2 regions of the Polaribacter sp. KT 15 genome follow, and region 2 is predicted to be linked to the other one. Evidence: riboswitches for the same ligand, from Rfam matches in the RefSeq annotation. Region 2 holds a riboswitch; the other holds the start of a gene.
The links. A riboswitch is a leader RNA that binds a small molecule or an ion and turns the genes downstream of it on or off. The one in region 2 is predicted to bind thiamine pyrophosphate.
Positions count from the first base shown of each region.

Region 1: linked by a shared signal. The riboswitch ahead of B5464_RS04680 (TonB-dependent receptor) and the one ahead of thiS (sulfur carrier protein ThiS) in region 2 are both predicted to bind thiamine pyrophosphate.

Region 1 is NZ_LT670850.1:990,239-1,006,435, forward strand. It holds gene B5464_RS04665 (AAA family ATPase) at 1-264, shown strand, start outside; gene arfB (alternative ribosome rescue aminoacyl-tRNA hydrolase ArfB) at 266-670, shown strand; gene B5464_RS04675 (BamA/TamA family outer membrane protein) at 678-1,877, opposite strand; TPP riboswitch at 2,038-2,130, shown strand; gene B5464_RS04680 (TonB-dependent receptor) at 2,264-4,681, shown strand; gene B5464_RS04685 (RNA polymerase sigma factor RpoD/SigA) at 4,960-5,823, shown strand; gene B5464_RS04690 (heavy-metal-associated domain-containing protein) at 5,880-6,170, opposite strand; gene B5464_RS04695 (rhodanese-like domain-containing protein) at 6,152-6,517, opposite strand; gene B5464_RS04700 (rhodanese-like domain-containing protein) at 6,523-7,929, opposite strand; gene B5464_RS04705 (SulP family inorganic anion transporter) at 8,013-9,740, opposite strand; gene ruvB (Holliday junction branch migration DNA helicase RuvB) at 9,740-10,762, opposite strand; gene B5464_RS04715 (cbb3-type cytochrome c oxidase subunit I) at 10,864-12,645, opposite strand; gene B5464_RS04720 (cytochrome c oxidase subunit II) at 12,679-13,686, opposite strand; gene B5464_RS04725 (quinol:cytochrome C oxidoreductase) at 13,724-15,175, opposite strand; gene B5464_RS04730 (cytochrome c) at 15,203-15,751, opposite strand; gene B5464_RS04735 (DUF3341 domain-containing protein) at 15,762-16,197, opposite strand, start outside.
Region 2 is NZ_LT670850.1:133,781-149,977, reverse strand. It holds gene B5464_RS00775 (MaoC family dehydratase) at 1-371, shown strand, start outside; gene B5464_RS00770 (hypothetical protein) at 384-803, opposite strand; gene B5464_RS00765 (hypothetical protein) at 974-1,369, shown strand; gene B5464_RS00760 (helix-turn-helix transcriptional regulator) at 1,371-1,571, shown strand; gene B5464_RS00755 (TolC family protein) at 1,568-2,971, opposite strand; gene B5464_RS00750 (HlyD family secretion protein) at 2,976-4,331, opposite strand; gene B5464_RS00745 (peptidase domain-containing ABC transporter) at 4,337-6,004, opposite strand; gene B5464_RS00740 (TetR/AcrR family transcriptional regulator) at 6,006-6,677, opposite strand; gene B5464_RS00735 (hypothetical protein) at 6,851-7,879, opposite strand; gene B5464_RS00730 (cold-shock protein) at 8,147-8,599, shown strand; gene aroB (3-dehydroquinate synthase) at 8,673-9,731, opposite strand; gene B5464_RS00720 (proline dehydrogenase family protein) at 9,821-10,981, shown strand; gene B5464_RS00715 (LETM1 domain-containing protein) at 10,981-11,265, shown strand; TPP riboswitch at 11,311-11,405, shown strand; gene thiS (sulfur carrier protein ThiS) at 11,450-11,653, shown strand; gene thiC (phosphomethylpyrimidine synthase ThiC) at 11,672-13,528, shown strand; gene B5464_RS00700 (thiamine phosphate synthase) at 13,649-14,248, shown strand; gene B5464_RS00695 (hydroxymethylpyrimidine/phosphomethylpyrimidine kinase) at 14,254-15,021, shown strand; gene thiE (thiamine phosphate synthase) at 15,011-15,658, shown strand; gene B5464_RS00685 (thiazole synthase) at 15,664-16,197, shown strand, end outside.

The sequences.
Region 1 (16,197 bases), 860 kb from region 2:
TGGGAAGAAGATGATTTACGTGACAGGCCAGAGGAAAGACTCGAAATGTTTAGAGCGTTTGAAAAGGCCTTAATAAAAAACAAAAGACCCTATCTTTTATTAAAAGGAGATAAAGAAACAAGATTAAAAAACGCTACAGAAGCTATCAATAAAATTATTGAAACGAAAGATAATTTACACTCATTTTCAGATTCATTATTAGATTTAGATATGCATTTTTTACATCAGAATTCTGCAGATTTCGGAAATTCTTTAGATTATTAAAATGAATTTAGAATTATTATTAAAAGAATTAAATTTTAAAGCAATTAGAAGTTCTGGTGCTGGTGGGCAACATGTTAATAAGACATCTTCTAAAATAGAATTAACTTTTAGTTTAGAAAATTCTTTTGCTTTTTCTGATGAAGAAAAAACTTTACTACAAAAAAACCTTTCATCAAAACTTACTAAAGAAAACACTTTAATACTCTTTTGCGAAGAAACTAGATCTCAGCACAGAAATAAAGAACTTGCTATCAAACGGTTTTTAGAATTAATTAAAAAGAATTTAATTGTCGCAAAAAAGCGAAAAAAGTCGAAACCTTCTAAAAGTGCCATCAAAAAAAGATTAGATTCTAAACAGAAAAACTCGGTAAAAAAAGCACTTAGAAAAAGACCTAAATTAGACTAAATACTGTTTAATAAGCTTCAGCAATATTTACGTAAAAATTACCATCTGTTTCGTTACCAGCACCATAATCAAATCTTATATTTAATTTCTCTTTTTTATCTAACATAAAACGAAGCCCTACACCATAATTTAACTTTAGATCGCCAATATTTAAATCAGTAGTTTTGTTAAACACATCTCCTGCACCAATAAAACCTACCAAACCAAATCTACTATCTTTAAACGTTTTTCTATATTCAATTTGTGCTGCTAATAAATTTTCTTCAATAAATCTTCCTTCTAAATAACCACGCATTATTTGTTCGTTTCCTAATAATGCCAACTCAGATAATGGCACATTTCCGTTCGCAAAATGACCAACTGCTTGTACAGCAATTACATCATTGTTAGATGCTGAAACTTTAAAATAATGACGTAAATCGAAACGTGTTAAATCAAAATCATGCGTTCCGCCCATAGATGTGTTGTAAAAACCTCTAGTTAACTCGAAATACCAACCTTTAGATGCATTTAAAATATTATCTCTACTATCATACAAAACTGCCAACTCAACACCTGTAGAAGTAGAACCATCATAACCTGTTGGTCTAGTTGCATCTAACAAACCATTTTCTTCAACTTTAGTTTTATAAACTTTGTTGTATCTAACTCCACCACCTAAAAATAAATATCTTGTAAACGCTCTTTTTAGCAAAATTGGTTCAATTAAAAATTGATAAGTATCATAAATTTCTTCATTAGATTCTGGTGTATCTGTACCAATTCCGTAGTAATATTTTGGATAATTTTGAAAACTCAAATTACCAGAAATCACCCATTCTTCTTGATTTGTAAAAATCTCGAATCCTGAATAAATAAAAAATTGATTATTTAAAGTGTACAACATAGAAACAGGCATATTAGACGTTCTTGTTTCATCTCCACTTCCTTTAAATTTAAACAAATATTTTGCACCAACACCAAACCCTAAACTAGTTTCTGGCGAATAACTAACAATTGGTGCTGTAATTATTTTTGATAAATACAAGGTAGAATCTTTAGCTACTTTATCTTTATTCGGATAAAATGTAAAATATTCTACAAATTTATCTAAACCGGTTTCTTTTTTAGATTCACCTTCCTGAGAATAAGCAGATAAAGTGAAGAGAAAAACAAAAAATAAATTAACTGTTATTTTATAAAGGTTGTTTGATGGATTATATTTCATGATTGATTGATATTTTATACAAATTTAGTGCTGATTTTTTATACACATTAACTCATATAAAATTTTACTTATCGGTAATGGTTGTTGAAAAACTTAACTAAAAGTTAAAATAAATCACTTTTTAGTTCCGCATTAAACTATTCTAGCTTAATTTTGCATTGTTCTCATAAAGGGGTGCTTTAAAAAGGCTGAGATCATACCCAAAGAACCTAGAACAGGTAATGCTGTTTAGGGATTTATAACAAAGTCATTAAGAAGTTTTAACTACAGTAGGTTTAAAAAAATAAAACACTATTACGTTGCAAACTCTTCTAAATGCCAAAACTAATTATTCAAAAATAGTCACAGAATAATTGCCTCTTTTTATTCGTTTTATATTATTTAAAATGAAAAAAATTACAATTTTTTTATTCTTATTAGTAAGTATACTTACAAATGCACAATCCTTTAAATTTTCTGGAACTGTAATAGACGAAAACGAAAACCCTTTACCAGGAGCATCTGTTTACATTAAAGAAATTAAAAAAGGAACATCAACAAATTTTAAAGGAAATTTTAGTTTGCAACTTAAAAAAGGTACTTATACAGTAGAAGTTTCTTTTATTGGTTACAAAACTATTTCGCAAAGAGTTTTACTTTCTAAAAACGAAGAGTATTTTATAAAACTTAAAACAGGTTCTATGGTTTTAGACGAAGTTTTAGTTGCTGCCGTAAGAGCAAATACCGATGCTCCGGTTACATTTTCTAACTTATCTAAAAAAGAAATTGCAAAACGTAATCTAGGTCAAGATATTCCTATTCTTTTAAACTACATGCCTTCTGTTGTTTCTTCATCAGATGCTGGTGCAGGTGTTGGTTACACATATATGAGCGTGCGTGGTTCTAACGGAGAAAGAATTAATGTAACCGTTAATGGTATACCTTATAACGATGCAGAAAGCCACGGTACTTTTTGGGTTAATTTAGGTGATTTTGCATCTTCAACTCAAAACTTACAATTGCAACGTGGTGTTGGTACTTCTACAAATGGTTCTGGTGCTTTTGGGGCAAGTTTAAATATTTTAACAGATGCTGCTCAAGAAGAAGCATCCGGAGAAATATCAAACTCTTTTGGCTCTTTTAACACAAGAAAACATACAGTAAAATTTAGTACAGGTAAAATTAACGATCATATAGAAATTGCAGGTCGTTTGTCTAATATTTCTTCTGATGGATATATCGACAGAGCATCATCAGACCTAAAATCTTACTTTTTACAAGGAAGTTATATTGATGATAATACCTTAATAAAAGCAATTACTTTCGGAGGGAAAGAAAAAACCTACCAAGCTTGGTACGGTACGCCTAAAGTAAGATTAGAAAATGACGCTCAAGGTATCGAAGATTATATTACAGATAACTTTTTAAGTGATAGCGAAGCAGAAAATTTAAGAAATTCTGATAGAAGATACAATTATTACACTTATGATAATGAGGTTGATAATTACGAGCAAAACCATTATCAATTGCACTGGAATGAGCAATTAAACGATAATTGGTCTACAAATTTAGCATTAAACTACACAAAAGGTTCTGGTTACTTCGAACAATATAAAGTAGAAGAAGATGCAGTAGATTTTAATAATTTAATTGTTGATGGTTCAGATGTTATTGTAAGACGTTGGTTACAAAATGACTTTTATGTTGCTAACTTTAATGCTAATTACAAAAATGAATCTTTAAATGTAATTTCTGGTGTTTCTTATTCAAATTATACCGGAGATCATTTCGGAGAAGTGATTTGGGGAGAAGATTTAGCACCAAACACAAATATTAGAGATCAGTATTATTTTTCTGATGCTAAAAAAACCGACTTTTCTGTTTTTGCTAAAGCAAACTTTAAAATTTCAGAAGATCTTTCTGGTTACTTAGATTTACAAGGTCGTTTTGTTAACTACCAAACAAATGGTATTACTTCTGATTTAGAAAACATTGCAGTAGATGCAAATTTTGATTTCTTTAATCCTAAAGTAGGACTAACATATAAAGTAAATCCTAATAATAGTTTATATACTTCTTTTGCTGTAGCTAATAGAGAGCCAAATAGAAATGATTTTGAAGGTGGTGTAAACACACACGAAACTTTAAATGATTTAGAATTTGGTTGGAGATTAAAAAGTGAATATGTAAAATTAAATACAAATGTGTACTACATGAATTATAAAAACCAGTTAGTATTAACTGGTGCTTTAGATGACGTAGGTGCACCTATTAGAGCTACTTCTGGAGACAGTTATAGATTAGGTTTAGAAATAGATGCAGATATTTATTTAAATGAATATTTCTCAATTAAACCAAATGCAGCTTTTAGTTCTAATAAGAATAAAAACTTTGTTGCCAAAATAGACGGTACTTTACAAAATTTAGGAAATACAGACATTTCATTTTCTCCGGACGTAGTTGTTGGAAATATGTTTATCTACAAACCATTAGAAAACCTACAAATTTCTTTCTTATCTAAATATGTTGGCAAACAATATATGAGTAACTTAGGTAGCAAAGTTTCTAATAGTGATATTATAGACAGTTATTTTACTTCAGATTTAAACTTTGTGTACGAAGTAAAACCTACTAAAATTTTTAAATCAATTGTATTTACTGCTTTAATAAACAATATTTTTGATAGAGAATATGTAGACAGAGGTTACTATGGTACTTTTGATGACACCTGGTCAGATCCAAATAAAACAACTACTTTAGATTATGCCGGTTTTTACCCTCAAGCAACTAGAAACTTCTTAGTTGGTGTAACGCTAAAATTCTAAAAAAACATACTTTTTTAATCAATTTTGGTTAATAAAATCACAAAACGAGCCTTTTTCTTTGAAAATCGCTCGTTTTTCTGTATATTGAAATTCTATGAAAAAACTTTTAAACTTCAATTTTTTTAGCATAAAAACTACGCTTTTCTACAGTGTTTTTACCAAGAAGTTTTACCCACAAGTTTTCTAGACATCTTATCCCTTTTCTTTTTTTCTCTTTTAAAGAACAAATCTAATTAAAAGAGTAGCTCACTTCATTCAAAAAAATAAACTAAAAATTTATGAGACAACTTAAAATTGTAAAGCAAGTAACCAACAGAGACGCAAAATCTTTAGAAAAATATTTTCAAGAAATAAGTAAAATAGGTTTAATAACTGCAGATGAAGAAGTAGAATTGGCTCTAAAAATTAAAACAGGAGATTCAATTGCGTTAGATAAATTGGTGAAGGCTAATTTAAGGTTTGTAGTATCTGTAGCTAAGCAATATCAAGGGCAAGGTTTAAAACTATCAGACTTAATAAACGAAGGTAATTTAGGTTTGGTAAAAGCTGCAAAACGTTTTGATGAAACAAGAGGTTTTAAATTTATTTCTTATGCTGTTTGGTGGATTCGTCAATCTATAATGCAAGCTTTAGCAGAACAATCTAGAATTGTAAGGTTGCCATTAAATAAAATTGGTAGCATTAGTAAAATTAACAAAATTTATGCTAGACTAGAGCAAAATGAACAACGAATGCCAACAAATAAAGAGATTGCGCAAAGTTTAGACATGACAGAAACAGAAGTAGAACAATCTATTAGAAATTCTGGTAAATCTTTATCTATGGATGCGCCTTTTAAAGACGGAGAAGATTCTAATTTATACAATGTTTTGCAGTCTGATGAATCTCCGAAACCAGACAAAGATTTAATGAACCAGTCTTTAAAAATTGAAATCGATCGAGCTTTAAACACTTTAACATCTAAAGAAGCTAAAGTTTTAAAAATGTATTACGGTATTGGTAATGAAGTTGCTACAAGCTTAACTGAAATTGGCGAAAAATTCGATTTAACTAGAGAAAGAGTAAGACAAGTAAAACAAAGAGCAATAAGACGATTGCAATCTAAATCTAAAAATCAAATGCTAAAAACATACTTAGGATAAAAAAATTACTTTTAAAATAAAAAATCTCAAAATTTACATTTTGAGATTTTTTATTTTTATGAATCTATTCTGCCAATAGCGCAACTAACAAATGACTTTGCTTTATGAGCTATGGTGTTTTTATCTCCTACTTCCGGATATCCTAATTTGGATAATTTTTCTTTTATCAAATCTAAATTTTCGTTTTCTGATGTTATGGTAACCGTAGAATCCTCTACTTCAACTTGCACATCTGTAACTTCATTTATACTTAATAAACCTTTTTTTATTGTCGCTGCACAACCACCACATTTTAAATTTTCTATTTTTATTTCTGAAATCATACTATCTAATTTTCTTTTTTCCATTGATTATATCCACCTAAAACATTAACGCACTTAAAACCTGCTTTACTTAATATTTTAATGGCTTTTTTACTTCTATTTCCGCTTCTACAATACACAAACACCTTTCGATTTTTATCTAACTTTCTTGAGGCATTATTATAAAAATTTGCATCAAAATAATCTGCAAAAATAGCAGTTTTTATAAAACCTTGTTTAACTTCTTTCGTTGTTCTAACATCTAATAATTGTATGCTATCTTCTTCTAAAACACGTTTTAATTCTAAAGTAGTTATATTACTTGCATCACTTTGAGGTTTACAAGCAATAAAAAACATACTTGTAACTAATAAACAAATAAAATGCTTCATTAAAACTATTTTAAAGTAGACGGACAAACAGCAGCAGTTGTATCGATACCAGTTTTTCTTATTGCACCAAAACCACCTGCAACATCAATTACGTTATGAAAACCTCTAGCTTTAAGTATCGAAGCAGCAATAACAGAACGGTAACCACCTGCACAATGTATATAAAAATCTCCTTTTTTTGGAAATTGTGAAATATGATCGTTTAAAAAATCTAAAGGTGTGCTTTCAGCAACATTTATATGTTCACTAGAAAACTCACCCGGCTTTCTTACATCAAAAACAGGCATGTTTTCTTTTATTTTTTCTTCTAATACAGTTGCAGAAACAGATTCTAAAGTATCAATTTCTTTTCCTGCTTGTTTCCAAGCATCAAAACTACCTTCTAAATAACCTAATACATTATCAAAACCAACTCTAGACAATCTTGTAATTGTATCTTCTTCTCTACCTTTTGCAGCTACTAATAAAATTGGTTGTGTAATATCTTTTATTAATGCGCCAACCCAAGGTGCAAATCCGCCGTCTATTCCAATAAAAATAGATTGAGGAATAAATCCTTTTATAAATTCTGTTTGATGACGTACATCTAAAATAATGGCATCAGTTTCGTTTGCTACCAGTTCAAAATCTTTTACAGACAATGGTTTTGTAGATGTTTTTATAACATCATCTATAGATTTATAACCTTCTTTATTTAGTTTAACATTTAAAGGAAAGTAAGCTGGTGGTGGTAATAAACCATCTGTAACTTCTTTTATAAATTCTTCTTTTGTCATGTTAGCTCTTAAGGCATAATTGGTTTCTTTTTGATTACCAATTGTACCTACTGTTTCTTTGCTTAAATTTTTACCACAAGCAGAACCCGCACCGTGTGCTGGATAAACAATAACATCATCTGCTAACGGCATAATTTTAGTTCTTAAACTATCAAATAGAAAACCAGCTAAATCCTCTTCTGTAATATCTCCTTTTTGAGCTAAATCTGGTCTACCAACATCGCCTAAGAATAATGTATCGCCGCTAAAAAGAGCATGGTTTTTACCATTCTCATCTTTTAATAAATAACAAGAACTTTCCATTGTATGACCAGGTGTGTGTAATACCGTTATAGAAATATCTCCTACTTTAAAAACTTGATTATCTTCTGCTATTATTGCATTAAAATTAGTTTTTGCCGTTGGACCATATACAATATCTGCTCCTGTTTTTTCTGCAAGAGTTACGTGCCCACTAACAAAATCTGCATGAAAATGTGTTTCAAAAATGTACTTAATTTTTGAATTAGTTTTTGCTGCTCTATCAATATAATCTTGTACTTCTCTTAAAGGATCTATAATTGCTACTTCTCCTTTACTTTCAATATAATAAGCACCTTGTGCTAAACAACCTGTATAAATTTGTTCTATTATCATAATCTGTTCTTCATTTATTACACTTCAAAATAACATCAATAGTGTAAATTACTATATGATATTTATCAGTTTTAAGTTAAAGCTTAATCGTAAGCTTGATGTATATATTTCGCGTATTTCTCTTGATGCGATCGATCTCCGGTTTTATAGAATTTTACCGCTTGATTTGCGCGCATGAAGAAATGTTTTAAGTCTATAATTTCTAATATTCCACTTCTAAATAAATCGTCTCTTACAGGACCTTTAACACCTGCAAAATAGAATGTAATATTTCGTTTTTGACAATATTTAATTCGTTCTTTAAGCATTTCTACTCCTGTACTGTCTACTCTATTAATACTTTCTGCATCTAATACAATTAATTTTAATGCAGAACCTTTTCTACACATCATTTCATCAAGTTTATCTCTAAAATAACTAGAGTTTGCATAAAATAATTGTGCGTCAAATCTAAAAACTAGAATATCATCATCAATTACAACTTCATCAAATCTGTTTTTATTTCTGTAAAAATTAGAGTTTGGAACTTTACCCAATTCTGCTACATAGGGTCTCGAGGTTCTAAAAATTAAAATGATTAGAGATAAACCTACACCAACAATAATACCATATTCAATTCCAAGTAATAATGTGGCCAAAAAGGTTGCTAACATTAACCAAAAATCGAGTTTATTTGCTTTCCATAAAAAACCCGCTTCTTTAAAATTTACCAAACCAAATACAGCAACAATAATAATAGCTGCTAAAACTGTTTTTGGTAAATGATAAAATAAAGGTGTTAAGAATAACAACGTAATTACCACCATAATTACAGATATTAATGCTGCCATACCTGTTTTAGCGCCACTTTCTTGATTTATAGCAGATCTAGAAAAACTAGAAGTACTTGGGTATGCTTTAAATAAAGAACCAACCATATTACTAATACCTAATGCTATTAATTCTTGATTTGGTCTAATTCTATATTCGTCTTGTTTAGCTTCTAAAGATTTACCAATAGAAATAGTTTCTAAATAACCAACCATTACTAATGTTAAAGCAATAGGCATTAACTCTTTAATCTGATCAAAATCAAAAGTTGGCAGTTCAAACTTTGGTAATCCAGACGGTATGTCTTTTACAATAGAAACATCTTCAAAGCTTTTACCAAAGTATTTCATTGTGATAATACCAAGAATAACAACAATTAATGCATTCGGAATTTTCCTATTTATCTTACGAAAGAAAATAATTACGATTACAGAAAACAAACCTATAACAGTTGTGTGGTAATTATAGTTACTAATATTATAAATAATATCTTCTAAAATTATCTGAATTTGATCGCTCTGAACAAAATCTACACCCAATAAATTTCTAAATTGGTTAAAACCGATAATCAGTGCAACTGCAGATGTAAAGCCAGTAATAACAGGTTTTGACAGGAAATTCACAATAAAACCGAGACTAAAAACCCCCATTATAAACTGAATAGCACCAACCATTAAAGCTAATAATATTGCAATGGATATATAACTTTCAGATCCTGCCAAAGCTAAGGTGGAAACACCTGTAGCAACAATTAAAGAATCCATTGCTACCGGACCAATTGCTACTTGCCTAGAAGAGCCAAAAATAGCATACATAATCTGTGGAACCAACGCACAGTATAAACCATAAATTGGTGGTAAACCTGCAATTAAAGCATATGCAATTCCTTGTGGAATTAAAATAATTCCTACAGTTATACCCGCTACTAAATCTCCCTTAAACAGCGAAGAATTGTAGTTTGGCAACCATTCTAAAATAGGTATTATCTTTTTTAAGTTCATTAAAACAATTCTCCTTGATTTGCTCCTTTTGTTCTTCCTAAATGCTTGTATGCTAACTCTGTTACTTCTCTACCTCTTGGAGTTCTCATTATAAATCCTTGTTGTATAAGAAAAGGCTCATAAACTTCTTCTATTGTTTCTGTATTTTCAGAAACAGCAGTTGCAATTGTACTAATACCAACTGGTCCTCCTTTAAATTTATCGATTATTGTAGCCAATATTTTGTTATCCATTTCATCCAAACCATGGGCATCAACATTTAATGCTTTTAAAGAATATTTAGCTATTTCAATAGTGATATTCCCTTCACCTTTAATCTCTGCAAAATCTCTAACTCTACGTAACAAAGCATTCGCAATTCTTGGGGTTCCTCTGCTACGACCAGCAATCTCAATCGCTGCTTCCATAGAAATAGGAACGCCTAAAATGTGCGCACTTCTTTGAATAATAGTGGTTAATAAATCTGTTTTATAATAATGTAATCTACTACTAATTCCGAATCGTGCTCGCATTGGTGCAGTTAATAATCCAGAACGAGTGGTAGCACCAATTAAAGTAAAAGGTTCTAAGTGAATTTGAACTGTACGTGCATTTGGCCCAGATTCAATCATTATGTCTATTTTGTAATCTTCCATAGCAGAATACAAATACTCTTCTACTATTGGGCTTAAACGATGTATTTCATCAATAAATAAAACATCTCTTTCATCTAGATTTGTAAGTAATCCTGCTAAATCACCCGGTTTATCTAAAACAGGTCCAGAGGTAACCTTAATTCCTACTTCTAATTCATTTGCTAGAATATGTGCAAGTGTGGTTTTTCCTAAACCAGGAGGACCATGAAATAAAGTATGATCTAAAGCTTCATTCCTTTTATTTGCTGCTTGAACAAAGACTTTTAAATTATCAATAGCTTGATCTTGACCAGTAAAATCATCAAATGATAAAGGTCTTAACTTCTTTTCAACATCAAAGTCTTCATTAGAAAAGTTACTATTGTCAGGATTTAAATTTTCGTTCATAAAACAAAGATAATATTATTTAAAATACTAAAATGTAAGTTTTGTTACACAAAAAAACCTTTCCATTGCTGGAAAGGTTTTTAAATTATATTTTATAATTATTAAGAAGGTTCTTCACCGTCTAATAATGGTGTTGTTTGTAAAACAAAATCTTCACCATGTAAATAATCACTATCATCATCATTAGGATCTACACGCTTACTGTAATCATATGCCCATCTATGAACTTCTGGTAATTTACCAGGCCAGTTACCATGTACATGCTCTACCGGTGTTGTCCATTCTAAAGTGTTAGATTTCCATGGATTTTGTGTTGCTTTTTCACCTCTATACATAGAGATAAAGAAATTAGCAATAAAGAATATCTGAGCGATACCACCTACCAATGCAAAAATTGTAATAACAACATTGATATCTGCTAAATCATCAAACATTGGAAAGTTAGTGTTTGTATAGTATCTACGTGGTAAACCTGCTAAACCAATAAAGTGCATTGGCCAGAATACTCCGTAAGCACAAATAATACTTAACCAGAAATGCCAATAACCCAAAGTCTTATTCATCATTCTACCATACATTTTTGGGAACCAGTGATAAACACCTGCAAACATACCAAAGATTGCAGAAACACCTATTACTAGGTGGAAGTGAGCAACCACAAAATAAGTATCGTGAATATTAATATCTAAAGCTGAATCTCCTAATACTAGTCCTGTTAAACCTCCTGTTACGAAAGTAGAAACTAAACCAATAGAGAATAACATAGCAGGATTTAATTGTAAGTTACCTTTCCACAACGTTGTTACGTAATTAAACGCCTTTACTGCAGAAGGAATTGCAATTAATAAAGTTGTAAATGTAAACACGGATCCTAAGAAAGGATTCATTCCAGAGATAAACATATGGTGACCCCACACAATTGTTGATAAAAATGCAATTGCCATAATAGAACCAATCATTGCTCTATATCCAAAAATTGGCTTTCTTGCATTTGTAGAAATAATTTCTGATGTAATACCTAATGCAGGTAATAATACAATATATACCTCTGGGTGACCTAAGAACCAAAATAAGTGTTCAAATAATACTGGTGATCCTCCTTGGTAATGTAATACTTCACCAGAAATAAAAATATCTGATAAGTAAAAAGATGTACCAAAACTTCTATCGAAAATCAATAATAACGCAGCCGATAATAATACTGGGAAAGAAACTACACCAATTATTGCTGTAATAAAGAATGCCCACATTGTTAATGGCAATCTTGTCATTTTCATCCCTTTTGTACGTAGGTTAAGAACGGTAACTATATAATTTAATGATCCTATTAAAGAAGATGCAATAAATATAGCCATAGAAACCAACCATAAAGTCATACCCATACCAGAACCAGGAATGGCTTGTGGTAAAGCACTTAATGGAGGATAAATAGTCCAACCTGCTGCTGCTGGTCCTGCCTCAACAAATAAAGACATAACCATAATTACACTAGATAAGAAAAATAACCAATAAGAAACCATGTTTAGGAATCCTGAAGCCATATCTCTAGCACCAATTTGTAATGGAATTAATAAGTTTGAAAAAGTACCACTTAATCCTGCTGTCAATACAAAGAATACCATAATAGTACCATGTATTGTAACTAATGCTAAATACATATCAGGATCCATAATACCATCTGTTTGGTGAGAACCTAAAAATGCTTCAACAATTGAAAAAGAAGTATCTGGCCATGCAAGTTGTAAACGGAATAACATAGACATTAAAACGGCTATAATACCCATAAACATACCAGTTACTAAAAACTGTTTAGAGATCATTTTATGATCTTGACTAAAAATATATTTTGTTACAAAAGTTTCTTTATGATGATGTTCTGACATAATCTTACTTGTTTGTAGTAATTTTATTATAATTTATTTAATAACTTCAGCTAATGTTGGTTGTTCTGATAACCACTTGTCGTATTCTTCTTGTTCTACAACAGTAATTTTCATTTGCATATTATAGTGAGATGCACCACAAATCTTATTACATAATAATAAATAATCAAACACATAAGGGTCTTCTCCTTTAGCTTTTCTTATTTTATTAATACCAATAGACTTTTCTATAACTTCTGGCTGATCTCTCATCTCTAAAGTCGTGTACTTCGGTGTAAATCCAAATTCTGTAACCATACCAGGCACACAGTTCATTTGAGCTCTAAAGTGAGGCATATAAGCTGAGTGTAACACATCTTGAGAACGGAACTTAAAATGAATTTTCCTTCCTTTTGGTAAATACAACTCTGTAACTTGTTTGTCGTCTGCAGAATTTTTATCAGACATATCAACACCCATTGTGTTAATACCTTTAATATAGTTTACATTACCTAATCCTAAAGTGTTATCTGCACCAGCATAACGAGCATCCCATCTAAATTGTTGAGAATAAACTTCTATTACAATTGGATCTTCAGCGTCAGATAAATCCATTACGTTATTCCATTGCCATAAACCATATCCTATTAATAATACTAAAACGATGGCTGGAGTAACTGTCCAAATAAATTCTAACTTATGACTGTCTGCATAAAACTTAGCTTTTCTGTCTTTACTTCCTCTATATTTAAATGTGAAATAGAAAATTAAGAATTGCATTATAAATTGAACGATACCAATTAACCAAAAAGTAATATCGAATAAGTTGTCATCATGCTCACCTTCATATGAAGCTGATTCTGGCAACATAATTACGTTCATAAAAATTAAACAGTAAATCATCATAGCATATAGAAAAGCCATGAAAGCAATTGCAAATTTACCTTGAGCAGCATTATCTTGATCATTGGCAATAGAACTTCTAAAATCCATGATTCTAGTAATTTGCCAAACGCTTACACCAATTGCAACACCTATAAAAATATAAAATAGAGCTAGCATATTTATCTTGTCTTATTTATTTTAATTAAATTATTTATTAATGATGATCTCCTGAATCTTCTCCAGAATGTTCAATATTATAGTAATGGAAATGTTCACTTTCAGCTAAAAATGGATTCCCTTTTGGTACAGGATTTGCTTTAGCAAAAGAACTTAAAGTTGTATAAATTATTAACCCAATAAAGAATAATAAAGCACTAATTTCTGGAATTCCGAAGAACCATTGTGCACCAACTGTAGATGGCATCACCATAATAAATACATCAATATAGTGTCCTGCTAATATTACAACTCCTCCAATAAAAACAAACCAAGGTTTACTTTTAAAATCACTATTAATTAATAATAATACTGGAAAAGCAAAGTTCATAACAACCATACTTAAAAATGGTAATTTATACTCTGTAAATCTTGCTACATAATATGTTGTTTCTTCTGGTATATCTGCGTACCATATTAACATAAACTGAGCAAACCATAAATATGTCCAGAATACTGAAAAACCAAACATAAACTTAGCTAAATCATGAATATGACTATCATTAACTCCTGGTAAAGCATTTTTAGATCTTAAGTATATTGTAAAGAATGCAATAACTGTTAAAGCACTAACTAATAATGTAGATAATACATACCATCCAAATAACGTAGAGAACCAGTGAGGATCTAATCCCATTATCCAATCCCAAGACATCATCGATTCTGTAATCATAAATACAAATAAGAAAATAACTGAAGCGTTATAATTCTTCTTGTATGTTTTGTTACCATCATTTGCAGTATCTTCTTTAATAGAATTTTTTCTGATGAAAAATCTATAAGCATTCCAAAGGATTAAATAAATTATACTTCTTACAAGAAAACCGGTTGAATTTATCCACCATGATTTACCATCTACAATAGGATCGTAGTTTTCACTTGAAGGATCAAAAGTACCTTCGGCCATCCAAGGGAATAAATGATTTAAATGCATTACAGAGGCAATAATAACAATTGCCATTAAGATAGATACAGGTAATAAATTTCCTGTAATAGCTTCCATAACTCTTAAAATAACTACAGACCAACCAACTTGTGCTACTCTTTGAATTGCATAGAAAGTTAAAACTAATAAAGTTAAACCAAGAGAAAAGAACAATGCTACATAAAATGCAGACCATGGTCTATTTTGTAATTGATGTAAAACATGTTCTGCATGAGAATCATCATCATGAGCACCATGACCACTCATTGTAGTGTCAACACTTCCTTCTCCGTGATGAACACCAGAAGCATTATTTTCAACTTTTGAACTATCAGAAGTATGAGGTGCTTCAATAGCTTCACCATGTGAACCTCCATGACCATCATTACTAGCTGCTTCAATTGCATGTTTAGCATCTACTATAGTGGTTTGTGAACCACTGTAAAAACTGAATGCTATTCCTATAACACCTAAAACAATAAGTGCTAATGAGAATGTCTTTAATTTACCTGAGAATTGATACATATCTTTCGTATTCTATCTTTTTGTATTTTATTTTAACAAATCTGCACGTAAAACTTCTACGTATTGAACAATTTGCCAACGCTCTTTATAAGTCAATTGAGAAGAATGAGATCCCATCAAACCTTTACCGTGCATAAGTACATGATAAATGCTTCCTTCTGTAATATCTCTATCTTTATAATTTGGTACACCTGCAAATTTTTCTGAGGTTGCTAAGTAACCCTGACCGTCTCCTTTTTTACCGTGACAAGAAACACAATAAATGGTATACATTGCTTTACCATTTTCTAAGTTCTCGTCATTTTTTTCTAATGGAGATTTAACATCAACCTTAGCTGTATCGTATCCTTCAATAGTATCAGGCACATCATATGCTGGTGCTCCGCCTCTTGGAATTGTACCTGCAACAGGTTTACTGTTTACAACGTTACCGTTAACACTTTCTTCACCGTCTGCATTGTAAGGTATAGATTCATACATGTCTGGCATGTATTGAACTTGTCTATTCTTATTGTCGTTACAAGAAATAATACTTGTAAAAACCATTAAACCGATAATTAATTTTAAATTCTTCATTATCTATTTATTAGTGCTTATCTACTACATTAATTTCTACAGCTCCTGTTTTAGCTAATAAAGAAGTTAAAGCTTCCTCATTATTATGTACAGGTATTTCCATTAAAAAATGATCATCTGTAGTTCTTGGATCTGGATTTTCTGCTTCTTTAAATGGCCAAATTCTACTTCTCATGTAAAAAGTAATTACCATTAAGTGGGCAGCAAAAAAGACCGTTAATTCGAACATAATTGGTACAAAAGCAGGCATGTTCTCAAACCATGAAAAACTTGGTTTACCACCTATATCTTGAGGCCAATCTTGAATCATTATATAATTTGTTAACCAAATTGCAACTCCTAATCCAGTAATACCATAAAAGAAAGCTGTAATAGCTAACCTTGTTGGTGCTAATCCCATAGCTTTGTCTAGACCATGAACAGGAAATGGACAAAATACTTCTTCG
Region 2 (16,197 bases):
TGATTGATGATTTTGCTAATGCCACTTTAGATAAACAATGGATTCATGTAGATGAAGAAAGAGCTTTAAAAGAAAGCCCTTACAAATGCACAATTGCCCATGGTTTTATGTCTGTTTCTATGATTTCTAAATTGTTAGAAAATATTTTTACTATTAAAAGTTTAAAAATGGGTTTAAACTACGGATTGAATAAAGTTCGCTTTCCGAACCCTGTTCTTGTAAACAGTAAGTTAAGAATGATTTCAAAATTAAAGAAAACAGAAAGTTTAGGTGAAAATGGTATAAAAGCTACTTTTTCTTGCACAATAGAAATTAAAGGACAAGAAAAACCAGCTTGTGTGGCAGAATTTATAGCTGCTTTTTTTGAATAGGATTTATACTAATTATTTTAGAATTCCGTCTGCAATACATTTTTTAGAATACCAAATTAAAAATAGGCAAACTAAAATTACCAATATTGGCATAACGTACATGCTTAAATCGATATCTATTAAAATATAAACCTGTTGTATTGTTGCACATATTCCTGATAAAAGAAATAAATAATAAGAAAATTTCTTTTTAGCAAGAAAAAAAATGCAACCTATAACTCCGCCAAACACGGCTAATGCAAATAATGCAGTTAACCACGCTGGATGTTCTATCATCATTTCTGCTTGCTGTTCTGGTGGCATATTTGCAATCATTTCATCTGTAGCTAATGTTTGAAACAAATAAGCGCTTGTACCCATTAAATTCCATAACAAAGCAAGAATACCAATTATCCAAAAAGCTTTACTAGGTTTATTCGAATTTGTAGTCATTTAAAAAAAAGTTTAGTTGATTGATTTTTAAATATACTTAAAAATATTTGTAAAACTACAAAATGTAAAGTATATTTGACATTATATAAAGTTTATTTGTCTAATTGTAAAATAGTTTTGTTATGTCGAAAATGTCAGTTTGTGAACGAGAAAGAAGTTATATTGAAAAAATGAATAAATTTCAATTGTCAAATAAATTTAAAAAGATTGGTTATTATGCAACCTTTTTTATTTTTGGATTGATGATTGCCAAAAAGTTTTTTGACGAACCAATTTGGGTAAAACCGTTGTTATCTGGTTTACTTTTGGTTGGTATGTTGCTAATTTCTATATCAAAAGATAGGGAAGAAGATGAGTTTATAGAAACTTTAAGATCACAATCTTACAGAATAGCTTTTGTTTTAGCAATTTTATACTCTTTGCTGCAGCCAATTATTAATTATGGTGTGGGTAAACTTTTTAATGCTGATGAAAAATTAGTAGGCTTTACTTATTTTGAAGTGTTATTTTATATGTTAGTTGTGCAACTAATGATTTTTTGGCAGTTAAAAAGACTAAATAGATAACATGAAAAACACTTTAAAAGTACAAAGAGCTATTTTAAATTTAACTCAAGACGATTTAGCAAAAGCAATTGGTGTTTCTAGGCAAACTATAAACTCTATAGAAAAAAATAGGTATGTGCCTTCTACAGTTTTGTCTTTAAAGTTGTCTAAAGTGTTTAAGATTCCTGTAAATGATTTTTTTACGTTAGAAGAATCAGATTAATTATCGTTAATATTAAAAACAGCTTCTTTAAATAGTTTTGCTTTCGTTTTAAAGAATTTGTTTTCTAATTTGATAGCTTTTAACTGCGCATCAATAAATTTTTCTTCTCTATAATTCACTAAGAATAAAGAGCTTTCTCCTAAGAAAAACTTTCTTTCTTCTGCCTTTAATAGAACATTATAATCTCTTACTATGGCATCTGTAAAGTTATTTTGATTATCAAAAGAATCTAATTCTAATAACAAACTATTCAATTTATTTTTTATGGTGACTTTAGCAGTTTTGGCTTCTAACTGTTGATCTTGTAATTTTATTTTAGCTAATTTTAAATCTCCTCTTTCTTTTCTGATAAATATTGGAAAACTAAAATTTAAACCAGCTTTGTAATTCGATGAATTAAAAGAATTAATTCGATTTCCATCTGCAGAAATAAAATTATACTGAAGATCTATTTTTGGAAGTAAATTATTCTTTTTTAAACGCTTTTCTACTATTAAACTTTTTACCTTAAAGTCTAACGCTTTAATTTTAGGATGATTTTCGATGTCGAAATCTTCTTGATTAAATAAGGCTATATTAAATGTTTTATCAACAGAATTTTTTGCTTCTAAATCTGGAATTATATTTTCTTTTAACTCGATAGGTGTATTATTATTCAGCCATAAAAAATTAGACAATTCTAAAGATGCTTTGGTATAGTATATTGCAGATTTTTCTAAATTTAATTTTCTTGAGTTTAATGTTATACCTGCTTCTAAAGTATCTATAGCTGGTTTTTCACCTTCTTGAAAAGCTCTTTTAGTTCCTTCAAATCTAATTCTTGCATTTTCTAAGAAAGAAGTAAAAACTAATTTTTCTTTATATGCTTTTAACCAATTAAAGTAACTTAATGAAGCATCAAAAAGAATTTTATTTACCAGTATTTGTTGTTCTTCTTTTGCTTGATTTACATAATATTTTGCTTGTTTTAAAGCAGCCATTCTTTTATTGGTAAGTAAACCCTTAGCTAAAGATACAGAAACACCTGCGCTGTATAAACCATCTAGTGGGACATTGTTTTCTGGATTCAAAAATAAACCATCATTTTTTTCGAAATTAGCTTTAAATTCTACTCCGTACCAAGTTGGTATTTTAAAAGAACTATTTAATTTGTTGTAATATTCTTTTTCTTTAAATAGTTTTTTATCAAAATCTACTTCTATCTTGGGGTCAAATGCACCTCTAGCTTTTAACAATTTAGCTTCACTAGAATTTAAAACTAAATTGGCTTGTCTTACTATTGGATGGTAATTTTTAACGTAACTTAAAAACTCTGATAAAGTTAGTTGATTGCTAATTTCTTCTTGTGCATAATTGGTAGAAAAAAATAACATTGTTAGTATTAGTAAAAACTTCTTCATTGTTTTACTTTTTAGTTTCTTTTTTGCTTTTGTTTGTATTTGGTTGATAGTAATTAGGCGGAAAGCTGTTTAACTGTCTCCATAACTCGAACCAAATTGGTACATCTTCTAATAATGCGATTGTTTTTGCTCCAGAGCCAACCCTAATTGCTTCTGGCCATTTATTTTCTCTTTCGTCTGGTGCCAGTAAAACACGGTATTTACCGTTGTCACTTATAAAATTTTCTATTGCAACTACGGTACCACCATATGTACCATAAGATACATTTGGCCAACCAGAAAAAACAATTGCAGGCCAACCGTCAAACTGAACTCTTACTTCTTCACCTATGTGTAAAAGCGGTAAATCTATTGGTTTTACATAAGTTTCTACAGCTAAATCATACTTTTCTGGCATAATACCAACTAAAGATTCACCTTCTTTAAAAGTGCCTCCAATTCCTCCTTTAATAGCTTTGTTGATGTATCCATTTTGTGGAGAAGTTACGTATAACAGACTATTTCTAACTTTATAGTTGCTATTGCTATTTTCTAATTTAGAGACTTGTGCTTCGGCATCAAAACCATTAGATCTTGCAGTAAACATATCGCTTTGTGCTTTCGAAATTTTATCTGTAAAAGTTGCTTTAATTCTAGATAATTCTAATTTCGCATTAATCACATCATTTTTACTTGCTAATAATTTATTTTGCTGAGCTATTAATTTAGCTTGAGTTTCTTGCAGTTTCAAACGTTTTTGTTCTACATCTACAACGGCTTTTAAACCTTCTTTTTGCAACGTTTCTGTTCTTAAAAACTGCTTTTCTGCAATAGATAAATTAGTTTTTGCAGCTTGTAAGGCAATACTATCACTTTGTACTTTAAGTTTAGATTGCAAAAGTTTGTTTTGCGATTGAGCAGTTTTTAAAACTTGCTCGTCTTTTAATGCATTTATTTGTCTTTGTAAAGCATTAGATTTTTGTTGATATGCATTTACAGAAGAATTTTTTGCATTTATTTGATTGTTTGTTCTTTCGATTAATCGGTTGTCAAAATAATCACTTTTAATTTCAGAGATTCTTAAAATAGTATCTCCTTTTTTTACATAATCTCCTTCTTTTACAAACCATTCTTCAATCCTTCCAGGTATTTGAGATTGTATACTTTGTGGTCTTTGTTCTGGAGTTAATGTGGTAACTAAACCTTGACTAGTAATGTTTTGCGTCCAAGGTAAAAATAAAAGGATAAAACCAATAATAGCAAAAGCTAACAAAAATTTATTTAAAGATTTGTAATAGTTTTTTGTAAAAATATCTTTACCAGATTTAAATTGTTTTAAATCTACCTTATTATTTAATTGATTGTTAGAAATATTTAACATGATTATTAATTTATAGATTTAATTTCTCCTTTTTCTAGAGTTATAATTTGACTGCATTGTGTTTTCCAGCTCTTTTTACTACTTACAACAATTAACGCCCAAGGTCTGCTAGCATCTGTTAAATAGCTAATTATTTTAACAGTTTCCTCTAGATTAAATTGATCTAATGGATCTTCTAAGATCATTACTTTTGGCGCTTTTATTATAGATCTTGCTAAAATTATTTTCTTAGCAATTGTATAAGACATTTGTTTGCCTTCTGGATATAGAACAGTCTCTAATCCGTTAGGTTGTTCTTTTAAAAATTGATTTAAACCAACAATATCTAAAGCTTCAAAAATTGTATCATCTGTAATTTCTTGATTACCAAAAACTAAATTATTTCTAATAGAGCCTTCAAAAGGTGTTTCATCTGAAAGCGATAAACCTAATTGAGATCTGTAATGATTAAGGTGTAAGCTGTTTAAAGATAAATTATTGATATAAATATTACCTTCTGTGGGTTCTATTACACCAGCAATTAATCTTAAAAGGCTAGATTTACCAGCACCACTTTCTCCGTGTACAAGAATTCTAGATTCTGGTTTAATAGTTAAAGAAATATCTTTAATAATTGGTTTTTTTCTATCTTCTACAGCATAAGAAACGTTGTCTAATTCTATAGATAAACCTTTCTTAAAAATTGGTTTTTCACCTTCTTGCGATTCCAATTCTTTATCTACAACTTGCCCTATTTTTTCTATGGATGTAAGCACATCATAAAAAGACTCTAAACCAACAATTAATTTTTCTACAGACTGTATTACCAATAAAATGATAATTTCTGCAGCAACAAATTGTCCTATATTCATTTCTTGGTTAAGAACTAACGCACCACCAATTAATAATAAACTAGCAGTAACAATAACTTTAAAGCCTATCATTTGGCTAAATTGTAAAATTAAAATTCTAAAGTGATTTTCTCTAGCTTCTAAATATTTACTTACCAAATCGTCATTTTTCTTTAATGCCAAATTTGTATTACCAGATAGTTTAAAACTTACAACGGTTCTTGCAACTTCTTGAATCCAATGGGCAACTTTATATTTAATTTTAGATTCTTTTAAACTAGTTTCTAAACCTCTTTGTGCAGTAAATTTAAAAACGATATAAATTAGAAGTAATAAAAGAATACCAAAAATTATAAAGAAAGGATGATAAAAAGAAAGCAATATTAAAGCAAATACTATTTGTAATAGAGCGGTAGGTACATCAATTAATATTTTAGACAATCCTTTTTGTATTGTTAACGTATCAAAGAATCTATTTGCTAATTCTGGCGGATAATTATTACGTAGCTCATTCATTTTAATTTTAGGAAACCTATAGCTTAACTCAAAAGAAGCTCTAGTAAAAATTCTTTGTTGAATTGTTTCTATAATTCTTAATTGCATTAATTGCAAAGCGCCAGAAAATATAACGCCAATTGTAACAACAATAACTAAAATTACCCAAGAAGTAGATATTTGAGCTCCTTGAATTAAATTAATAATTGCCTGTATTCCTAAAGGTAATGATAGTGCTACAACACCACCAAATATGGCATAATAGAAAATTTGAAAAATATCTTTTTTTTCTAGTTTTAAAAGTCCCACAAATCTTCTCCATGGTGTTATTTTATCTGTAGTATTCATTTTATTTTAGTGTGTTTTTAACAAGTTGCGTAAAGAAACGAGTAGGTGTAGCACCTTTTTTACTATTTGTAATAGACGGAAAATGTTCTTTTAAAAAATGTTGATGCAAGCCACCTTCTAAAATTGTGCTCGATAGGCTAAGTGCAAACTCATAATCTGGTTTTAAAGCTAATATCATTTCTTTTATTCTTGTTATTAATCTTTTGTAGACTTCAAAATAACCTTCTTTATTATCTGTATCTACTTCTTTTGTTAAGAAAGATTTAGAACTTTCATTTACAATTATCTTATATAAAATAGCTTCATTTATATGAGAATAATTACTATCTAACGATACCGTTCTAGTAATTACCTCTATTGCTTTTTCTAGTTTTAATTCATTGTCTGATATGCTAAATGTTTCTATAACTAATTGATATTCTAACCAAGCCCAATACCAAGACGATAAATACAATAGTAATTTATGTTTGCTTTCAAAATATCTATAAATAGAACTTTCATTAGATTGTATCTTTGTTCCTAGTTTTTTAAAGGTAAAGTTTTCGAAACCAATTTCGTCTATTAGAAGAATACTATTTTCAATTATTTTTTTACCTAAGTTCGAGGTTTCTGGATCTTTAATAAAAATCTTATCGGGTACCGTAATTTTTAATATTGATAATAAGTTTTTCATACTGAAACTATTTTAGATTGCAAATATAATAGTATTACTATTAAAAAAGAAAGTGTTACTGAAATTTGGTGTTTTTTTAACAATAAATTAATAAACAAAAAAAAGCCTTCCGAATTAACGGAAGGCCCAACATTAACATAAAACATTCAACCAAAAATGTTTTTGTATAATTTTTATTCTTTATGTAAATACACAGCAGAAGCAGATGCTAACGAGGTATTGTAAGAAGGTGTTAAATTACCTCCATTATTTATGTTATTAAATGCTAATATTCTTCCTCCGCCGTTTCCAGCTTCAGCAATAAATACAGTTTTTGTATCGCTATCATAAGCAACATCAACAGGATTACCTAATAAAGTACTTGCACCAGAAACTCTTGTTTGTTGCGAAACTGCTAAAGTAGCATTGTTAGCTGTTGCGTTAAATTTTGATGTAAAATCTTCAATAATATGAAAACCACCATCGTCTTGTCCGTTAGAAGCTTCACCAATATCTGTTAATATCATAACATCAGTTGTAGCATCATAAGTTAAACCATGCGTTCTAACAATCCCTTCAATGGCAATTGTTTTTGTAGCCTCTACTGTTGCTGTACTTGTATTACTTAAAAAGTTAGAAAATACTGCTAATTCATTTGTAGTATCAACAATCGCAAATAAATCATTTCCTTTAAATACAATTCCCCATAATTTAAAGTTTGTTGTAATTGTATTTCTTAAAGTAAAAGAATTTCCATTTTTAGAGTAGATAAATAATCGACCATCTTTAGTAGTATCATCTCCGTCTACATCTGCATTATCTGCAACCACATAAAAGTTACCACTTACTGCCAATTCTCTCGGACTTGTCATATCTAAAGAACCTGTAACACCAACATTAGCTGTTAAAGAAGTACCAGAAACATCGATACCTGTATAACCTTCTAAACCAAATGTGCTTCTAGAAGCTTGCACAACAAGGTCTTCTGAACCGTCATAATAAATTCCGTCTGCTTTTGTAGTTGCAGTTGTTATTGTAGATATTGAGATATTATTCATATCAGATACATTGTACATATTTACATTTCCATCAGAATTATTTGAAGTAAATAAAACTTTGGTTTCTGTTTGTAGGTCTAAGTCTAAATCTGTATCATTATTAGAACAAGAAGTTAAACCAAGCGTAGTAGCACATACTAGTGCCATAATTTTAATAGATTTCATTCTGTTTATTTTTAGTTTTCAGGTATACATACGAAGTAAATTGATGTATGGTTTTTTAAAAATGATTTTTTCTGAAAAAAGTTAATTTTTAGCATATTGTTGGTAATCAGCAATTAAAAAGTATGTATTATTCCTTTAAATTTTGTACCTTTGTCGCTGTAAGACAGAATACAATTCCTTCATTATACTAGTTAGCCTTAATTAGATTTTCTTGTAACGTATTTTATCTTTCTAGAAATATTAATAAAAAAAACCTTTTGTATTTTAATGGCAAAATCGCAGCAAACATTTAGTAAAAGTGAAAAAGAAAAGAAACGTTTAAAAAAACGTCAGGATAAGATTAAAAAAATGGAAGCTAGAAAAGCTGCCAAAGAAGAAAATGGGTCTACAGGAATTCAATTTGCTTATGTAGATCATAATGGTAATTTAACAGATACTCCGCCAGATCCAGAATTAAAAGTAGAGTATGAATTAGAAGATATTCAAATTTCTGTAACTAAAAAAGAAGATTTACCAGAAGAAGATCCTGTAAGAAAAGGTAAAGTTTCTTTCTTTGATACTTCTAAAGGTTTCGGATTTATTATTGATACAGAAAATAACGAAAAGTATTTTACACACGTAAGTGGTTTGATAGATCAAATTGCAGAAAACGATAAAGTTTCTTTCGAATTAGAAAGAGGTATGCGTGGTATGAATGCAGTAAAAGTTAAGAAAGTATAATTTCATTTTTACAACATATAAAAAAAGCCTTTTCAATTGAAAAGGCTTTTTTTATATGTTGTAAAAGTTTATGTTAATTATTGTAAAACTCCATACTTTCTATAATTAAATCTACAGGTACTTTGCAATCAATTTTGTAATCTTCAAAATCATTTAAAAGCACAAAATTAACTTGTCCGTTTACATTTTTCTTATCGTGCTTTAATAATTCTAAAATTGCAGAAAAATCTTCTTTTAATAAATCAATTTTGTCGTAAATAGATAGTACAACATCTTTAACCTCTAAAACTTTTTCAGTAGGAAAACCTAAAAGTTTTTCAGACATATAACTTTCGCAAACCATACCAATTGCAATAGCTTCGCCATGAGTTAAGTTTTCTTTGTCTTCAGATTCTAAATAAAAAGATTCTATAGCGTGCCCTAGTGTATGACCAAAATTTAAAATTTTGCGTAAGTTTTGTTCTTTAGGATCTTGTAAAACAACTTCGTTTTTAATTTCTATAGATCTAAAAATTAAGTCTTTAATATCTAAGCCTTTGTTGTTTTTAATTTCATAAAACAGTTTACTATCATAAGTAATACCATATTTAATAATTTCTGCAGTACCAGATTTTATTTCTCTTTCTGTAACTGTTTCCAAATAATTGGTATCAACAATAACCATTTCTGGGTTTGCAAACAAACCAATTTGATTTTTTAAAACACCTAAATCCACACCAGTTTTACCACCAACAGAAGCATCTACCATAGAAAGTAAAGTTGTAGGGATATTAACAAAATCAATACCTCTTTTGTAACATGAAGCAACAAAACCACCTAAATCTGTAATAACGCCACCGCCTAGAGTAATTACCAAACTTTTTCTATCTCCGCCCAATTCTGTAATCGCGTTCCAAACGCCAGCACAGGTTTCTAAGTTTTTATTTATTTCACCAGATTCTATTTCGATAACTTCAATACGAATATCTGTTTTTAAATTTGGAATAAATTTAGGGTAACAACATTCAAAAGTATTTTCATCCGCTAAAATAAATAGCGTAGAGTAGTTTTTGTTAGAAATTAAGTTTGATAGTTCTTCGTATCCTTTTTCTTGAAAATGAACAGGATAACTTACGGCTTTTATAGATTTCATCATTTTAATATTGAATGTGCAAATTAAATAGAAATTATTGAATTATTTACAGTCTTAGACTATCTTTGTTCTAAATTAAAATCTAACGAATGAAATTTTTTGATAATACTGAAATTGCATTTTCATTAAAAACAGACTCAGAATTAGAAAGAGCATACTTTCTTTTTAAGATGATACAGAACCAACCAATGGTTAGAATAGGTACAGCTGTAACAAATTTCGCTTTAAAAGCACATTTACCTGTAGAGGGTTTAATTCGTTCTACAGTATTCGATCATTTTTGTGGTGGTGTAACAGAAGAAGACTGTTTACCAAACATAGAGAAATTGTATACAAAAGGAGTATCTTCTGTGTTAGATTATTCGGTAGAAGGTAAAGAAGGAGAAGAGGTTTTCGACTTAACTTTAAAGACTATTTTAAAGATTATTAATTTTGGTGAAGAAAAGAAATCGATTCCGTTTGCGGTTTTTAAACCTTCTGGTTTTGGTAGATTTGCTCTTTTTCAAAAAATTACAGAAAAACAAACCTTAACAGTAGAAGAAAAATCTGAATGGATTCGTGTAAAAGAGCGTTTTCATACTGTGTGTAAAGCAGCAGTAAAACAAGATGTACCTTTATTGATAGATGCCGAAGAAAGCTGGATGCAAGATGCAGCAGATGATTTAGTTGAAGAATTGATGGAAAACTACAATAAAGAAAAAGCAATTGTATTTAATACATTACAAATGTATAGACACGATCGTTTAGAGTATTTAAAAGGTTTATACGAAAGAGCTTATCAAAAAGATTTTCATATTGGTATGAAAGTAGTTCGTGGTGCTTACATGGAAAAGGAAAGAAGTAGAGCAGAAGAAAAAGGATATGAATCTCCTATTTGTGCAGATAAACAAGCAACAGATAAAAATTATGATGCTGCTATTTTATATATGATGGAACATAAAAAAATGGCTTTATTTGCAGGTACGCATAATGAAGAAAGTTCTTATTTACTTTTAAAATTAGCAGAACAATATAAAATAGAAAAAGATGATAAGCGCTTGTGGTTTGGTCAATTATATGGTATGAGCGATCATATTAGTTTTAACCTAGCAGATTTAGGTTATAATGTTGCTAAATATGTTCCTTTTGGTCCTGTTAGAGATGTAATGCCTTACTTAATTAGAAGAGCAGAAGAAAATACATCTGTAGCAGGACAAACAAGTAGAGAATTAAATTTGATTAAAGCAGAGCGAAAACGCAGAAAAATATAATGCAAACGATAGATGAAATAAAAATGTTGTTGCATCGAAACAAACTTAGATTGCACCAAGAACTGTTGCAAAGTAAAGAGGCAATGCATTTAATAAGAAAATCTACACATTCGACGTTAACAGAAGAAGAGAAGTTAAAAATAAAAGTGCAGTTATTAGATATTTGCAAAGCAATACCTGCTTTTACTGTTTTTATGCTTCCGGGTGGTGCATTATTATTACCCTTACTAATAAAATTAATACCAGACATTTTACCATCAGCATTTAGAGATGATGTAAAATAATTTTAAAAAAATATAATTTTAAAAAAATAAAAGATATATTTGTCTTGTAAACTTTAGGAGTAGCTATTAAATTAGTTTGAGAAACATCCTTAGAACCTGATTTGGTTAATACCAACGTAGGAAAAAGTTACCTAGATTTAGTTATATAACTACCTCTCTTTGGTTTACAGTAATATTTATACTTATGATTACTATAAATGTAAACCAAGAAAATCAACAATTTTCTGAAGAAATATCAATAGAAGAATTAATTTGTTTTTTGAAAATAAAAACAAACGGAATTGCTATTGCCGTTAATTCTAATGTTATAAAAAAAGAAAATTGGTCTTCTAATTTACTTCATAATAATGATAAAGTTTTAATCATAAAATCTACTCAAGGCGGATAAAACTTACAACTATAAAAAATGAAGAAAAAAGACACAGCACCAAGTAAAGGAATCACTAGAAATCCTTTTCCTAATTCAAAAAAAGTATATGTAAAAGGTAAACTGTATCCAAAAATTAAAGTAGCAATGCGCGAAATAGAATTAAGTGATACGGTAGATTCTATGACCAAGAAAAGAACAGCAAACGAGCCCGTTACTGTGTATGATACTTCGGGTCCGTATACAGATCCTACCAAAGAAATTAATATTCATAATGGTTTAGAAAGAATTAGAGAAGAGTGGGTCTTAGAAAGAAATGATGTTGAGCAGTTAGATTCTTTTTCTTCTAAATATTGTAACGAACGTTTAAATGATAAAAGTTTAGATCATTTACGTTTTAATCATTTACAAAAACCACTAAGAGCAAAAAAAGGGCAGAATGTTACACAATTACATTATGCTAAAAAAGGAATAATAACTCCAGAAATGGAATACATTGCAATTCGAGAAAACCAAAAAATAGATGAGATTACACGTTTGTCTAAACAACATCCAGGTCAAGATTTCGGTGCAAGTATTCCTGCAAAAATATCGCCAGAATTTGTTAGAGAAGAAGTGGCAAGAGGTAGAGCAGTAATTCCATCAAACATTAATCATCCAGAAGCAGAACCTATGATTTTAGGTCGTAATTTCTTGGTTAAAATTAATGCTAATATTGGTAATTCTGCTACTACTTCTTCTATAGAAGAAGAGGTAGAAAAGGCGGTTTGGGCTTGTCGTTGGGGTGCAGACAATATTATGGATTTATCTACCGGAAAAAATATTCATGAAACTAGAGAATGGATTATTAGAAACTCACCGGTTCCTGTTGGTACAGTGCCTATTTATCAAGCTTTAGAAAAAGTAAACGGAGTAGCAGAAGATTTAACTTGGGAGATTTTTAGAGATACATTAATAGAACAAGCAGAGCAAGGTGTAGATTATTTTACAATTCATGCCGGTGTGCGTTTACGTTATGTGCCAATGACAGCAAAAAGAATTACCGGTATTGTATCTCGTGGAGGTTCTATTATGGCAAAATGGTGTTTAGCACATCATAAAGAAAGTTTTTTATATACACATTTTGAAGAAATTTGTGAAATTATGAAAGCGTATGATGTTGCTTTTTCTTTAGGAGATGGTTTAAGACCAGGTTCTATTGCAGATGCAAATGATGAGGCACAGTTTGCAGAATTAGAAACTTTAGGAGAATTAACTAAAATAGCAAGAAAGCACGAAGTACAATGTTTTATTGAAGGTCCTGGTCACGTGCCAATGCATATGATTAAAGCAAATATGGACAAACAATTAGAAGCTTGTGATGAAGCTCCTTTTTATACTTTAGGACCTTTAACCACAGATATTGCACCAGGATATGACCATATTACATCTGGTATTGGAGCAGCAATGATTGGTTGGTTTGGTTGTGCAATGTTGTGTTATGTAACTCCAAAAGAGCATTTAGGTTTACCAAATAAAGAAGATGTTAGAACCGGTGTGGTTACTTATAAATTAGCAGCACACGCTGCGGATTTAGCAAAAGGACATCCAGGTGCACAACACAGAGACGACGCTTTAAGTAAAGCACGTTTTGAGTTTAGATGGGAAGATCAGTTTAATTTAGGTTTAGATCCAGAATTAGCAAGAGAATATCATGATGAGACTTTACCAGCAGAAGGAGCTAAAATTGCACATTTTTGTTCTATGTGTGGTCCTAAATTTTGTTCAATGAAAATTTCTCAAGAAGTTCGAGATTTTGCAGCAGAAAATAAGGTTGAAGGTGATGAGGTTTTTGCAAAAGGAATGGAAGAAAAATCTAAAGAATTTAAAGATAAAGGTTCAGAAGTATATTTATAATATACTTTTGCCATAAAAGCGCTTCTACGTCTTGGGGGAGACGTAGTTGAGCTTTTTTTTAATATAGATTGATTACTATTGAAATATTAAAAGGTGTTTTTTAGATAATTTTTACTACTTATGATAATACTTATTGCGCCAGAAAATGATATTTCTAATGAAATAGAAATTTTAGATACTTTGTTTAAAGAAGGGCTAGAGTATTATCATTTAAGAAAACCCAATAAATCGAAAGAAGAATATTTACAATACTTAAGCCAAATAGATACAGCTTTTCATTCTAAGATAGTTTTACATTATTATCATGAATTGATTCACGAATTTAATTTGAAAGGAATTCATTTTCAAGAGCAAAAGCGAAGAGATGTTTTAGAAATCGGAGCAGATTATTTATCTAATTTTAATTTGAAGGGTAAAACGATAAGCAGTTCTTTTCATGAACCAAAAGAATTAGAAAGTTGTAAAATAAAATTTGATTATAATTTATTAAGTCCGGTTTTTTCTTCAATTTCAAAACAGGGTTATCAAGGTAGAGGTTTTGATGTAAATCATATTGATAAACCAATCATTGGAATGGGAGGCGTAAATAAAGAAACAATACCAAAAGTTTTAGATTTAGGATATAATGGTATCGGAGTTTTAGGTGGAGTTTGGAATGCGAAAAATCCTATTGAAAGTTTTAAAGGTATTAGAGATCAGTATAAAGTAGCTAAAGGTTAATTTTTATGTTAGATGATAACAACTTTATTTTAACTATTGCAGGCCTAGATCCATCTAGTGGTGCTGGTTTAACGGCAGATATAAAAACTTTTGAAGCACATGGTTTATACGGTTTATCTGTTTGTACAGCTGTAACTGTTCAGAATGATATTAATTTTAAACATTGTCTTTGGATTGCAGAAGAGGTTATTATTAGTCAAATAGAAACTTTATTCGAAAGGTTTTCTATTGATGTAGTTAAAATAGGTGTTATCGAATCTTGGGAACGTTTATTTAACATTATAAATAAATTAAAAGCGTTAAATGCATCAATAAAAATAATTTTAGATCCTGTTTTAAAAACTAGTAGTGGTTTTAATTTTCATACAAATCAAAATCTAAAAATTTTAGAAAAAATACTCACATCTTGTTTTTTTATTACACCAAATTACGATGAGATTAAGGCTTTGTTTCCTAAAAAAGATATTGAAGAAACGATAGATTTTATGGCGAATAAAACAAACCTGTATTTAAAAGGCGGACACAGAAAAGAGCAGAAAGGTTTAGATGAGGTTTATTACAATAGTTTGGTTCAGTTAAATATACCACCAATTGCTGAAAAAGTTTACGAGAAACATGGCAGCGGTTGTGTTTTATCATCTGCATTAGCTGCAAATATAGCTTTGGGTTTTGGTATAGATGATGCTTGTAGAAAAACAAAGTTATATACAGAACAATTTTTAAATTCTAATACAAGTTTATTAGGAAATCACAAAAATAGAAATGATAAGTAAATTACATTATATATCTCAAGGTAAATCACCAGAAGAGCATTTGCAAAATATTCAAAACGCATGCAGCTCTGGGGCAGAGACAGTTCAATTACGTTTAAAAAATGTAGAGGAAGATATAGTTTTAGAAACAGCAAAAAAGGTTAAAGAAATTACAGATAATTTTCAGACAAGATTAATTATAAACGACTATTACAAAGTTGCAATTGCTATAAAAGCTGATGGCGTTCATTTGGGTAAAACAGATGCTTGTCCTAATTTGGTTCGTAAAGAACTAGCGTCTTGGCAAATTATTGGTGGTACTGCAAACACTTTAAAAGATTGTAAAGCTTTATTAGACAAAAAAGTAGATTATATTGGTTTAGGTCCGTTTAGATTTACAAATACAAAAGAAAATTTAAGTCCGGTTTTAGGAGTAGCAGGTTACAAAGTTATTTTAGAAGAATTAAAAACTACAGTGCCAATAATTGCAGTTGGTGGCATCACTTTAAGCGATGCAGAGTCAATTATTGAAACAGGTGTTTACGGATTGGCTGTTTCATCAGAAATAACTAATAATTACAATGTAATTTCAAACTTTCATAAAATATTGCTTAAAGATAGAGCTCAAGAGCAAATATTTAAGTTTGATAAAAATTAAGTAGCATGGAAAAATTAATAATTGCCGATAAAACATTTAATTCTCGCTTATTTACCGGAACAGGTAAATTTAGTTCGTCTAATTTAATGCAAGATGCACTATTAGAGAGTAAAAGCGAATTGGTTACGGTGGCATTAAAAAGGGTTGATGTGACGAATGAGGAGGATGATATTTTAACGCATCTAAGTCATGAAAGAATTAATTTATTACCAAATACTTCTGGCGTAAGAAATGCTAAAGAAGCAGTTTTTGCTGCAGAATTATCTAGAGAAGCTTTACAGACAAATTGGGTAAAATTAGAAATTCATCCAGATCCTAGGTATTTGTTGCCAGATCCTATAGAAACTCTAAAAGCTGCAGAAGAATTGGTTAAAAAAGGTTTTGTAGTGATGCCATATATTCATGCAGATCCTGTTTTATGTAAACGATTAGAAGAGGTAGGTGTACAATGTGTAATGCCTCTTGGTGCTCCGATTGGTAGTAATAAAGGTTTAAAAACAGTAGATTTTTTAGAAATTATTATCGAGCAATCGAATGTG